DNA from 2 places in the Aeromonas rivuli genome. Region 1 is predicted to be linked to the other one. Evidence: riboswitches for the same ligand, from Rfam matches in the RefSeq annotation. Region 1 holds a riboswitch; the other holds the start of a gene.
The links. A riboswitch is a leader RNA that binds a small molecule or an ion and turns the genes downstream of it on or off. The one in region 1 is predicted to bind thiamine pyrophosphate.

Region 2: it holds a riboswitch for thiamine pyrophosphate, as region 1 does, so the genes downstream of both, thiC (phosphomethylpyrimidine synthase ThiC) here and thiB (thiamine ABC transporter substrate binding subunit) in region 1, are expected to answer to the same signal.

What each region holds. Positions count from the first base shown of each region.
Region 1 covers NZ_CP079742.1:3,549,250-3,553,458, reverse strand. Annotated here, with positions in the region: gene thiP (thiamine/thiamine pyrophosphate ABC transporter permease) at 1-783, opposite strand, end outside; gene thiB (thiamine ABC transporter substrate binding subunit) at 759-1,748, opposite strand; TPP riboswitch at 1,792-1,882, opposite strand; gene KYK33_RS16340 (PilZ domain-containing protein) at 1,966-2,256, shown strand; gene KYK33_RS16335 (transglutaminase domain-containing protein) at 2,345-3,298, opposite strand; gene leuD (3-isopropylmalate dehydratase small subunit) at 3,469-4,068, opposite strand; gene leuC (3-isopropylmalate dehydratase large subunit) at 4,084-4,209, opposite strand, start outside.
Region 2 covers NZ_CP079742.1:383,852-388,060, forward strand. Annotated here, with positions in the region: gene KYK33_RS01720 (hypothetical protein) at 1-72, shown strand, start outside; gene KYK33_RS01725 (aryl-sulfate sulfotransferase) at 107-1,639, opposite strand; TPP riboswitch at 1,728-1,841, shown strand; gene thiC (phosphomethylpyrimidine synthase ThiC) at 2,119-4,164, shown strand; gene thiE (thiamine phosphate synthase) at 4,161-4,209, shown strand, end outside.

The DNA of each region.
Region 1 (4,209 bases):
CAGCAGCGCGGCGGTCAGCAGCAGTTGCATCAGGGCCAGGCCCCCGGCGGTGGCGAGATCAAAGTCGAAGCGCAGTGCCTGATAGATGGCCACTTCCAGGGTGGTGGACTTGGGGCCGCCCCCCAGGGCCAGCACAGTGGTGAAGCTGGTGAAACAGAGCATGAAGATGAGGCTGGCGAGCCCCGGCAGGGCGGCGCGAATGAGCGGCCACTCCAGCAAGCGGAAGATGTGTGAGGAGCGCATGCCCAGCTGACTGGCCAGGCGCCAGCTCGATTCGGGGATGGTCTCCAGGCTCTGCAGCAGCAGACGGGCCGCCAGGGGCATGTTGAAGAAGACATGGGCCAGCAAGATGCCAAACAGGCCATACAGATAGTTGCCAGGATCCAGGCCGAGGGCTCGCAGCAGCTGCGGCAGCCAGCCCTGGCGGCCATGGACCGCCACTATGCCGAAGATGGCGATGATGACCGGCAGCACCAGGGAGAGGCCAAACAGCTTGAGCAGCAGGCGACGGCCGGGGAAACGGCGCCGGGCCAGGGCGCGGGCCACCGGAATGGCGAGACCCAGGCTAAGCAGGGTTGAGAGCAGGGCCTGTCCCAGACTGAAACCCAGTACATGGCGCAGATAGGGGTCTGCGAGCAGGCCGGACAGGGAGAGGGTCCCCGCCTGCCACAACAGGGCCAGCAGGGGCCCCAGGGCTAGCAACAAGATGAGACTGGTGGCGCCGAGACCCGGCAGCCACCAGCAGGGGCGGGTCTGATTCACTGAGTGACGGCTTGCAGCCACTCGCGGATCCAGCCCTTGCGGTTGCTCGCCACCTCATCAGAGGAGAAGCTCAGGGTCTTGGCCGGGGTGATCATCTGTTCGAAGCCTTTGGGCAATTCGGTATTGATCACCGGATACATCCAGTTGCCGGTCGGGATCACCTGCTGGAAGGCGGGACTTATCATGAACTGAAGAAACTGATCCGCCAGCTTCTCCTGCTTGCTGCCCGCCAGCTTGGCGGCCACTTCCACCTGACGATAGTGGCCTTCGCTAAAGGCGGCAGCCTGATACTGGCTCTTCTGCTCGGCAATCAGATGATACGCGGGGGAGCTGGTGTAGGAGAGCACCATGTCAGCCTCGCCATCCATGAACATGCCATAGGCCTCGGACCAGCCCTTGGTGACGGTGACCGTCTTCTTGGCAAGCTGAGCCCAGGCTGCAGGCGCCTCATCCCCGTAGACCGACTTCATCCACAGCATCAGCCCCTGACCCGGGGTGGAGGTGCGCGGATCCTGATAGATCACCTTGAGATCCGGGCGCTCGACCAGCTCTTTCAGGCTAGTGGGGGGCTGCTTGAGTTTGTCCTTGTTGTAGACGAAGGCGAAGTAGCCGTAGTCGTAGGGGACGAAGGTGTCGTCTTGCCAGCCACCCGGCACCCTGAGGGCGCTCAAATCGAGATGATGCTTGGCAAAGAGGTCGCTCTTCTTGGCCTCTGCCACCAGCGCATCATCCAGTCCCAATACCAGATCCGCCTTGCCATGGCCCCCTTCGAGGCGCAACCGGTTGAGGATGGCGACCCCATCTTCGAGGGGAACAAGATTGAGGGTGCAAGCACACTGCTGCTCGAAGGCTTGCTTGATCTTGGGACCGGGTCCCCACTCGGAGGCGAAAGAGTCATAGGTATAGACGGTGAGAATCTGGGGCGAGGCTGCGTTGGCGGCGACGGAGATCAACAGGCCAGCGGCGGCAGTGAGCATGGTTTTCATCTATGGCACTCCTGTGAGGTGCCGACGGATGAGGAGGCGCTGTGCGCCTCTAGCCTCAAATTCCTCCGCCAGCATTATCTGGATCAGGTTCACGGGTATCATCTCAGCGCCTGGGCGCACCCCGTTTGAGCAAGGAGTCGCATTGTATTAACCTTCTGGAGGGCAGGCCAGCACAATCTGGTGTCGGGCCAGGCCCCAGTCGAGAGAGGAGTTCTGCGTGATCATCAGTACCAAGGAAAGGCGCGCCTTCCAGCGCATGATTATCAATGCCCCTATCACCCTCTATCAGGGCGATACCGTGCTGATGGGGATCTGCCGGGATCTCAGCGCCACGGGCATGGGCATATTGGTCAATGAGCACAATCTGGAGCTCGGTCTGCCGATCCGGGTCAGCCTGGCCACCCACAGCAACCTGTTGCCACCGTTCGAGGCTCAGGCGCGCATCATCCGGGAGCTGGATGCGCAAGAGGGGACCTTGCTGGCGGTGGAGTTCCTTCCCATCCGTTGATAGGGCGCTCGCGGGGCGTTGCATCATCCATCTCCGGTCTGCTTGCGGCGCGAAAGTGGGGGCGAGATGGGATGACCCGCCGGCCCTTTTACCCTCCCACCTCCTCGCTGCGCACCGCCTGAATACTCAACTGGCCACTGTCTACCAGCGTCTTGCTGCTCGCGGCCAGCTGGCCTGGGGGTAACTCGGCGGGGCCGGTTGGTTCCATCAACAGGTAGCGTTGACCTTCCCACATCAGGCTCTCCTGGCTGCTCTGGACGGGCAGTGCGACGCCGAGCAGGGCATGGCCCGGTACGAATACCATGATCTGGGGGAGTTCTGGGAAGAGTTGCGCCAGCAGCGCGGCCATCAGGGTCACCTTGCTGTCGCAATCCCCACGATTCTGCTCCAGCACCTGACGGGGGGTAAGCAGACCTCGCCCCCCCCGGCCGCTGGGTTCATCGAGCAGCAAGTAGGGAATGTTCTGCACAAAATCGAGCACCCGGGCCGTGGTGTTCTGATAGGCCTCAAACTCGGTGGCCCCCCCCTGTTTGAGCAGGTCGGCAAGGGGCGCCAGTTCGTTGCGGCTCTCCAGGGCAATGCGCACATGATCCTGCTTGATGGCTCTGCTGCCATCGGGCGGGGTGAAGTACTGGAAGTAGTATTGCCGCAGCCACCCCTGCTCCAGTTCGGCGCGGCGACTCTCCACCCAGGCGATGGCCGCTTGCGCCTTATCCTGGTTACGGCTCTTGAGGCTCAGCTCGAAGGCGGGCCTTGCCAGGGAAAACTGCACCTCGGGAAACTTGTCATTCGCCTCGCGCAGCAGGCTCTGCCAGACATCTTCTTGCATCCGTGCCGGGCGATAGGCGATAAGCGGCGGCAAGGAACCGGTCGCCAACTGATAGCTGAGTTGCTGGGTCTCCCCTTTGTTGTCCTGCCAGCCCACATTGAGCAGACCTGCGCTGTTGATAAAGTGGCTCTGGGCGGCAAGCGCCTGGTTTATCCCACCCAGGCTCAGCAGCAAAGAGAGGCGCCATGTCATGACTAAGAGGGTTCTGCTCATCGGGGGTCAACATCTCCTGTGGGGTCGGCACAGCCATGAAAACGGGGAGCCAAGGCTCCCCGTTCATACTACAGCGTTCAGCGTCAGCTGACCTGCCTGACGTCGATGGCATCCCGATCCCGGGTGGCGATGTGGTGATGTCGTCCGTCAGGCATCGATGATGTTCAGACTCAGATCCAGCTCGGCTGCCGTGCTTCGAAAGCATCGATGGCGGCCCCGTGTTGCAGGGTCAGGCCGATGGCATCCAGGCCGTTGAGCAGGCAGTAGCGGCGGAACTCGTCGATCTCGAAGCTAAAACACAGCGCACCGGCGCGCACCTGGTTCGCCTCCAGATCCACGTCGATCTCGATTCCCGGCTGGGCGGCAACCAGCTGGAACAGCGCCTCAACCTCATCCTCTTTCAGGCGCACCGGCACCAGGCCGTTGTTGATGGCGTTACCGTAGAAGATGTCGGCAAAGCTCGGCGCAATGATGGTCTTGAAGCCGTAATCCGCCAGCGCCCAGGGGGCGTGCTCGCGGCTCGAGCCACAGCCGAAGTTCTCCCGGGCCAGCAGGATGCTGGCACCGGCATAGCGCGGCTGGTTGAGCACGAACTCCGGGTTGGGCTGCTGGCCGGCGTCATCCAGGAAGCGCCAGTCGTGGAACAGGTGCTTGCCAAAACCGGTGCGGTTCACTTTTTGCAAAAACTGCTTGGGAATGATTGCGTCGGTATCGACGTTGGCGCTGTCGAGGGGGACGACGATCCCTTGGTGTTGCTTGAAGCCTGTCATCTTGTTGATCTCCAATTACAGCGCGCGAATGTCGGCGAAACGACCGGTAACGGCGGCGGCGGCGGCCATGGCCGGGCTCACCAGATGGGTGCGGCCGGCGCGACCCTGGCGACCCTCGAAGTTGCGGTTGCTGGTGGAGGC
Region 2 (4,209 bases), 1.2 Mb from region 1:
TGTCTGGTGTTGAGTCGGGATGCCGAAGGGCGGCTGCTCGAGATATTGATCCCCAATCCGGAGGATGACTAAGGCGCTAGCGCCACGGGTGGCGCTAGCTTGTTGCCTATTGGAAGTGAATGTTCTCGAGAGGAATCTGGATCGCGTTCCATGAGGTGGCGCAGGGGGTTGGGCTTGGGTAGGTAAACTCGAACAGTTTCTGTTTCTCTTTGTTTATTCCCTGGATGACAACTCGGGTTCTGTCATCGGCGGCTGCGTAGTTGATCAGAAAGTCCCCTTGGTCAGATAGCTGGTCCTGATAGATACTCGAGCAGATATCCGAATAAATACCATCGTCAAAACTCCAAATCATCTGGCCAGTTTTGTTCTGACTATCAATATCGAAGATGGCTGTCTGGCTGGTTGCGAGGTCGATGCCAGCAGGGGTGCCAGAGGGATGATTGAAACTCTTCAGCCCGTTGTTGAACAGCATCAATTTCCCTTCTTTGGTGATAGATACAGCATGCTGCCCTATAGGCACTTGCCCTGAGGAGAGTGACAAGGCCAACTTTTGTAGAGAAGGGTAGGAGTACCAGTGTTTAGTTTCATCTCCCAGTAACCAGATGATTTTCCCTGTGTTGTAATCCAGTTTTACCACGAAGTTTTCACGGCTGGAGACCAGCAAGGTGTCATCGGCTGGATCATAAGTGGCTGCGTTCATATGGAACCAATCCACCCCGTTTCTGACAAAGTTGCTGGGGTCATCCCCCTCCTGCACCATATATTCAGAAAATATCTTGCCGAGATCCCACTCTTTAATCACATTGCCTGACTCGTCTATTTCACTTAAGAATGACTCTATTTTTAATACCCCGTCGGTAGTGCCGTCCAGTTCAATTAGCACCCCATTCTTGCCTGGATCTATATTGTGATGAAAATAAGAATCGCTACCCATCCTTGTGCCACTGACATTCAAAAAACCAGTTTTCCCATATAGAGACAGAGTATCGATAGCGGTAGCCGCCCCCTTAAAATTCCCTGTCCAAAAAGTATTGTTGATGAAAATTGATGGGTTGGAATTCCTTTTTATACCTGCATCCCAGCGTACTTCACCATCTATATCCATAATAATGGGGGTCTTGAGCTGCCCTTTCAGATAAAAATAACTGTAACTCGGTGTGGCGGTTGGCTTGATGCTGATGCTAACGTTGTCGTAAATACCCGCACTATCTACATAGGTGGCCGCGGGGATCGCCTTCGGAAATGAGTAGATGCTGTCATCGATATACTGAATGTCTATCGTGAGCTCATTCAGATAGTCACTGTAGAGGCCAAATATCGGAACTTGCACGCTGTTATTTGTAGCATTGAATAGTCCATTGTTGGATAGATAGCTCCAATCATATGTGGCAGAGACGGGCTTGGCAAAATTGCCATTTTTTGTTTTTATATGGAAGGAGATGTTTTTTATCTTGCCAGTATCCAGTCCATTCATATTTAATGCCGAAATAAACACTGATGTATGCTGGTCATCTTCAATAACCTGTGTCGCGGGATCATAAATAAATTGCTCGGCCAGAGTCTTGCTGTCATTGCTACTGTCGCATCCATATAAACCGAAGCAGCACATGCCAAGAATAAGTGTCTTTTTGTGGTTCATAATAAACATCATCCCTATGTTAATGAACAAGGTTCATTGTAGTGAAAAAATCATGGTTGAGTTAAAAGATAGGCCGTATATACTGGCGCACATCTTGTCGGAGTGCCGACCGTCGAACGACGCGAAGCTGAGACCGTTAATTCGGGATCCGTGGAACCTGATCAGGCTAGAACCTGCGAAGGGAAACAAGGGTAACCAGTGGGTTGCCGCGCGGGGAGAGGGACAAGCCTCTCCCGCTCATCGAAGGGTCAATCCGCGATGAGTCAGGGCGCACAAGAGGGAGTCTGTCCCGTCCAGCCTGTCCATCGCGGCGTCACACGGCCCGCCCGAACAGGGGGGATCCAGACAGCAGAGCCGGGAGGCACAGCTCCCGGGCTCGCTCCCTCTTGAAGCACATCTCACCCACAGGTTCATCACTTCTCCTCGAACTCCAGACAAGCAAACACCCATAACTTCAACCAGTTAATGTGAGTTTTGCTATGTCTACCCCCATCCAGTCCGCACCAGAAGCAGAGTCCGTTTCAGAAAACGCCGTATCTGAACAGATCAAGCCAGCCGTCGCCAGCCGTCGTCAGCAACGCGCCAGCGCCCAGCGCTTTATCGATAACTTGAAGGGCATGGCCCACCCCAACTCCAGACGCATCTTCATCCAGGGCTCGCGCCCAGACATTCAGGTGGGGCTGCGGGAGATCGCCCTGGCCGATACCTTCATCGGTGGCAGCGAGGAGCACCCCAAGTTCGAAGCCAATGAATCCGTGCCGGTCTATGACACCTCGGGTGCCTATGGTGACGAGCTGGCCGAGATCGACGTGCGCCGCGGTCTGCCGCGTCTGCGTGAACAGTGGATCCTGGAGCGGGGCGACACCGAATCCCTGGAGGGGCTGAGTTCCCACTTCACCCAGGAGCGCCTCGCCGACGAGGGGCTGGATCACCTGCGCTTCGATAATTTGCCCAAGGCGCGCCGCGCCAAGGCTGGCAAGTGGGTCAGCCAGCTGCACTATGCCCGCCAGGGCATTATCACCCCGGAGATGGAGTTCATCGCCATTCGCGAGAACATGGGTCGTGAGCGGGTGCGCTCCGAGCTGCTGCTGACCCAGCATCCCGGCCAGGGCTTCGGCGCCCGCCTGCCGGAAAACATCACCCCGGAATTCGTGCGCGCCGAGGTGGCCGCCGGCCGCGCCATCATCCCAAGCAACATCAACCACCCGGAGGCCGAGCCGATGATCATCGGCCGCAACTTCCTGGTGAAGATCAACGCCAACATCGGCAACTCGGCGGTCACCTCCAGCATCGAGGAGGAGGTGGAGAAGCTGGTCTGGTCCACCCGCTGGGGCGCCGACACCGTCATGGATCTCTCCACCGGCCGCTACATCCACGAGACCCGCGAGTGGATACTGCGCAACAGCCCGGTGCCCATCGGCACAGTGCCCATCTATCAGGCCCTGGAGAAGACCAACGGCATCGCCGAGGATCTCACCTGGGAGTTGTTCCGCGACACCCTGCTCGAACAAGCCGAGCAGGGGGTGGATTACTTCACTATCCACGCCGGTGTCTTGCTGCGCTACGTGCCCATGACCGCCAAGCGCCTCACCGGCATCGTCTCCCGTGGCGGCAGCATCATGGCCAAATGGTGCCTCTCCCACCACAAGGAGAGCTTCCTCTATGAGCATTTCCGCGAGATCTGCGAGATCTGCGCCGCCTATGACGTGGCGCTTTCCTTAGGCGACGGCCTGCGTCCGGGCTCAATCTATGATGCCAACGACGAGGCGCAGTTCGCCGAGCTGCGCACCCTGGGGGAGCTCACCAAGATCGCCTGGGAGTACGATGTGCAGGTGATGATCGAGGGGCCGGGTCACGTGCCCATGCACATGATCGAGCGCAACATGACCGAGCAGCTGGAGCACTGCCACGAGGCGCCCTTCTATACCCTGGGCCCGCTCACCACCGATATCGCCCCCGGCTACGATCACTTCACCTCCGGCATAGGTGCCGCCATGATCGGCTGGTACGGCTGCGCCATGCTCTGCTACGTCACCCCCAAGGAGCATCTGGGGCTGCCAAACAAGGAGGACGTCAAACAGGGCCTCATCACCTACAAGATTGCCGCCCACGCAGCGGATCTCGCCAAGGGTCACCCGGGCGCCCAGATCCGCGACAACGCCATGTCCAAGGCGCGCTTCGAGTTCCGCTGGGAGGATCAGTTCAACCTGGCGCTGGATCCCGAGACAGCCCGTGCCTATCACGACGAGACCCTGCCCCAGGAGTCCGGCAAGGTGGCGCACTTCTGTTCCATGTGCGGCCCCAAGTTCTGCTCCATGAAGATCACCCAGGACGTGCGCGACTACGCCGCCAGACTCGATGCCGCCAAGCTGGAGACCATAGAGGTGAAGCTGGTGGACATGAATGGCCAGCAGCAGCGGGTGCAGGCCGAGGTGGAGAGCGGCATGGCCAAGATGGCGGAAACGTTCAAGGAGAAGGGGGGCGAAATTTACCATCAAGCCGCCAACCTCAAGGAAGAGGCATGAAGCCAATGGCGCCACAACCGGCAGCCAAACCCATCGTCTGGACCA